DNA from 2 places in the Halomonas sp. PAMB 3232 genome. Region 1 is predicted to be linked to the other one. Evidence: predicted binding sites of a transcription regulator. Region 1 holds the regulator's gene; the other holds the start of a gene.
The links. Region 1 encodes LexA, which represses DNA repair genes until DNA is damaged. Its sites were predicted from a motif close to TACTGTNTANNTANACAGTA; they were not measured.
Positions count from the first base shown of each region.

Region 2: the regulator LexA is predicted to act here: its motif matches at 861-880, upstream of recN (DNA repair protein RecN).

Region 1 is NZ_CP134865.1:2,062,097-2,064,566, forward strand. It holds gene RN346_RS09405 (L,D-transpeptidase) at 1-437, opposite strand, end outside; gene RN346_RS09410 (TetR/AcrR family transcriptional regulator) at 415-1,092, opposite strand; gene lexA (transcriptional repressor LexA) at 1,310-1,984, shown strand; gene purU (formyltetrahydrofolate deformylase) at 2,179-2,470, opposite strand, start outside.
Region 2 is NZ_CP134865.1:384,937-387,406, forward strand. It holds gene recN (DNA repair protein RecN) at 1-814, opposite strand, end outside; gene grpE (nucleotide exchange factor GrpE) at 1,027-1,671, shown strand; gene dnaK (molecular chaperone DnaK) at 1,803-2,470, shown strand, end outside.

The DNA of each region.
Region 1 (2,470 bases):
CCGTGGGAGGCCGCAACGCCCATGGGCTCATGTGGCGGAGTGCCGTGCAGATAGATATAGCGGCGTTGGGAGTCGACGGATCCGCCACGGTTGACCCCGGGCTCGAGCCCGCAGAGCCAAAGAATACGCGTCAAAATCCAGTCACGATCAGGATTTTGTTCACCCAAAGTGGGACTAAAAACTTCACCGGTAAAGCGGCGCCCGCGAAACACCGCGTTTTCCGGCAGGCCCTGGCCGATCGAGGCGCGCACGTAGTGCCAGCCGCCAGGCGTCTGGCCGCTGCCTTCGTGTTGCCCCACCCCGTTTGCACCGGACGACACCGAGCATTCGTGAACCACCCGCGTTCCCTGCCAGGCGCGAAGGCGCTGCTCGGTGAGGTCGATTTCAAGCCATGGCGCCTCGGTTGGCGGCAGCTCAGCCAGAATGGGCGTGGCCATGATGAGCCTCCTCGATCGCCGGGGGAAGCGGCGCGTTCATGGCGGCAACGACCACCGGGCGCAGTCGGCGCACCAGATCACGTACCGAGACCTGCTCGTTGTACTCCTTGGCCGCGATGTCGCGCAGCGCATCGAGCCCGGAGAGCGTGAAGATCACCGTGCCGAGCATGAAGTGCAGCCGCCAGAAGCGCTCGGCGTCGGGCAGGCCGGGTGTGGCGCGGCGAACGAGCTCGACAAAGCGAGTGAAGACATCGCCGTACTGCTCCTGGATATAGCGGCGAAGGTGGCCCTGAGCCTGACTGTAGGCGAGCCCCAGCAGGCGCATGAACACTTTCAAGCTGTTGCGCTCGGCCGGCACGGTCAACACCGTCGTGGCCATGGTTTCGAGCAGTACTTCCAGAGGAATCTCGTCATCACCATAGCGGGCGTGCAGCTCATCCAGCGCTTCGTGAAAGCGTTGGCTGAAGGGGTCGAGATAGCGCGCAAACACCGCCTGAATCAGCGCCTTTTTCGAACCGAAGTGGTAGTTCACCGCCGCCAGGTTCACCCGCGCCTTGCTGGTGATGTTGCGCAGAGAGGTCTCTGCAAAGCCACGCTCGGCGAACAGCACCTCCGCCGTATCCAGAATACGCGTGACGGTATCAGACTGCGCCATGGCGCCCTCCAGAAAACGAGTGTTTAAAACATCGCGAAATAGTAGGTCATTAAAACGCCGGGCTCAATCGTGCGAAACCCTGATATGCCCTCTTTTAAGGGCGAACGGCTTTATAATCCGTGGCTTGAGTCATATACTGGACAGAGGAACATACTGTATACTTAAACACATATATTTAAGTCATTTTTTATAGTTACCTTTTACCCTGGAGTCAGCCATGCCTCGTCCTCTTACCGTTCGTCAGCAGCACGTATTCGATTTTATCGTGAAGACCATGAACGAGTACGGCTACCCACCCACCCGCGCCGAAATCGCCAAAGCGCTGGGCTTTCGCTCACCCAACGCGGCCGAAGAGCACCTGCGCGCGCTCGAGCGCAAGGGCGCCATCCGTATCATTCGCCACACCTCCCGCGGCATCCGCCTGCCAAATCAGGAAGGGGTGGAAGCAGCGGAATCCGCCGCTGAAGCCAGCGACAGCGTCGAATCCGCGACCCAGGGGCTGCCGATCATCGGCGAAGTGGCCGCGGGCAGCCCGATTCTGGCCGCCGAACACATCGATCGTTACTGCCCGCTGCCGGCGGAGTATTTCACGCCGAAGGCCGACTACCTGCTGCGCGTACGCGGGCTGTCGATGAAGGATATCGGCATTCTGGAAGGCGACCTGCTGGCGGTACACCGCACCGAGCGGGTACGCGACGGCCAGATCGTCGTGGCGCGCCTCGAGGACGAAGTCACCGTCAAGCGTTTTCGCCGCGACGGCCACCAGGTCACGCTGCACGCCGAGAACAGCGATTTCGCTCCGATCGAAATCGATCTTCGCACCCAGCAGCTCGATATCGAAGGTGTCGGCGTTGGCGTGATTCGCGGGGGCAGTGGCCAAGCGCTGGGTTAATTGACCTATCGATTGAGACAGGGAAATGTGGCGGTGCCGGGCAACCCTGCGCGAGGGCGCTGTGAACCCTTCCCTGGGCGCTACTTTCGCCATCCATGGCGAAAGACCCTCGCTACGGTCAGCCCGGCACGGCGGCCCGTATTGTCATCCTCAAGCTTATAAACTAAAAACGGGGCACTTTCGTGCCCCGTTTTTTAGTTGAAGACGACCGTCTTGTTGTCGTCGATCAGCACGCGATCTTCCAGGTGCCACCTGAGCCCGCGGGCGAGCACGGACTTCTCCACGTCGCGGCCAAAGCGCACCAGATCCGTGGGCGTGTGACAGTGGCTGACGCGGTGGATGTCTTGTTCGATGATCGGGCCGGCGTCGAGCTCTTCGGTCACGTAGTGGCAGGTCGCGCCGATCAGCTTCACGCCGCGCTCGAACGCCTGGTGATAGGGCTTGGCACCGGCAAACGACGGCAAAAAGCTGTGGTGGATGTTGATG
Region 2 (2,470 bases), 1.7 Mb from region 1:
CGTCCGAGAGCATCGCCAGCGTGTTGGCCAGCACGCCCTTGTCGCTGCCAGGCAGGGCGCTGAGCCGGGCATAAGCCTGATTGAGTAGCGAAAGTGCGCCGCCGTCATCGCTTTCGCAGCACTCCACGGCGAACTGGGTTTCACGCAGGGTCTCCTCGGCGTGGGCAAGCGTCGACTGCTCCTCTTCGAGCACCTCGAGTTCACCTTCGCCCAGCGCCAGCTGGTCGAGCTCCTCGACCTGGTAGCGCAGAAGCTGGCGCCGCGCTTCGACTTCGCTCCCCGCTTCGCTGCGCTTTTTAAGCCGTGCGCGGGTCGCGCGCCACTCCTTGAAAGTCTCGGCCAGCGCCTGGCGCTTGCCCTTGAGACCGGCGTAGTCGTCCAAAAGCGCCAGGTGAGTCTCTTCGCGCATCAGCGCCTGGTGGGCATGTTGGCCGTGGACCTGAATCAGCAGCTCGCCAAGCGTCTTGAGATCGGCAATGGTCGCCGGCTGGCCGTTAATCCACGCCTTGGAGCGGCCGCTGGCGGTCACCACGCGGCGAAGCAAGCACTCCTGAGAGGAGAGCTCGCGCGCCTCGAGCCACTCGGCGGCGGCGGGCAGGCGGGCAATGTCGAAGTTGGCCGAAAGGTCGGTGCGTTCGCGGCCGTGGCGCACGCTCCCCGCGTCGGCGCGCTCGCCCAGGCAAAGCCCCAGGGCGCCGAGCAGGATGGATTTACCCGCCCCGGTCTCCCCGGTGATGGCAGTCATGCCGTCGGTCAAATCGAGTTCCAGACGGTCAACGATGGCGTAATCCTGAATGACGAGCTGAGTCAGCATAGGGCCTCCCGGGCAGGGCTCTATAGAAACTGGATGCTTATACAATGATTGTTGTTTTATACAGTAGTCGATAACTCACTTCAATGCCCCTCTTGAGATGCCAAACAAGGCCCCCATATAGCGTGCATACGCATTAATGAACCCGTTTATCTCACACACTTTATTTCAACCAGCGGGCGCTTACGCGCCGCGACCGCATTCAGGAGTACGGCATGGCGAAAGAACCGCAAACCCCGATCGATGACGAGCTGGCCCGCCAGGAGCAGGACGCCGAAGTAACCGAGCAGGCCGACGAAGAGCGCCTGATCGAAGGCGATCTCGAAGGTGTACTGGACGATGAGTCGCCGCTGGGTACCGAAACGTTCGACGAAGGCGTGAGCAACCCGGAAGCCGAGGTGCTGGCGGCCCGCGTCGAGGAGCTCGAACAGAGTCTTTCCGAGGCGAAGGATCAGTCGCTCAGAGCGTCTGCCGAGGCCCAGAACGTGCGTCGCCGCGCCGAAGCGGAAGCGGAGAAGGCGCGCAAGTTCGCTCTCGAGAAGTTCGTCAAGGAGCTGCTGCCGGTGGTGGATAGCCTTGAAAAAGCGCTCGACAGCATGCAAGAGGATGCCTCTGATGCGCACCGTGAAGGTGTGTCCATGACGCTCAAGATGCAGCTCGACGTGCTCAACAAGTTCGGCGTCGAAAGCGTCGAACCCAGTGGCGAGCCCTTCGACCCGCAGGTTCATGAGGCCCTGACCATGGTGCCCAACCCGGAACTCGAGCCCAACACGGTAATGGAAGTCGTGCAGAAGGGGTATTTGCTCAACGGACGCCTGGTGCGCCCGGCGATGGTCGTGGTCAGCCAGAAAGCGGGCTAGTCGAGTTGGGGGATAATGCAAATTCCCCCCTTGAAAAGTTCACGGCGGCCCCCAGATAAAGGCCAACCCGCGGTAATCACCGCAGACCGATTGCAACAGTTTTTGTCACCACCGAATTCGAGGTTTTTGCTATGGGACGTATTATTGGTATTGACCTGGGCACCACCAACTCTTGCGTGGCGGTTCTCGACGGCGACAGCGCCAAGGTCATCGAAAACGCCGAGGGCGGCCGCACCACTCCCTCCATCATCGCTTACACCGATGACGGTGAAACGCTGGTCGGCCAGTCCGCCAAGCGCCAGGCGGTCACCAACCCGGAAAACACCCTGTACGCCATCAAGCGTCTGATCGGCCGTCGTTTCAAGGACGACGTCGTTCAAAAAGACATCAAGATGGTGCCGTACAAGATCGCCGAAGCCGATAACGGCGACGCGTGGGTCGAAGTCAAAGGCAAGAAAATGGCACCGCCGCAGGTCAGCGCGGAAGTGCTCAAGAAGATGAAGAAGACCGCCGAAGACTACCTCGGCGAAACGGTCACCGAGGCGGTCATCACGGTGCCAGCTTACTTCAACGACAGCCAGCGCCAGGCCACCAAAGATGCTGGCCGCATTGCCGGTCTCGACGTCAAGCGCATCATCAACGAGCCGACCGCTGCGGCCCTCGCCTATGGCATGGACAAGTCGCGCGGCGACAAGACCATCGCGGTCTATGACCTGGGTGGCGGTACCTTCGATATCTCCATCATCGAAGTGGCCGACGTCGACGGTGAAACCCAGTTCGAAGTACTCGCCACCAACGG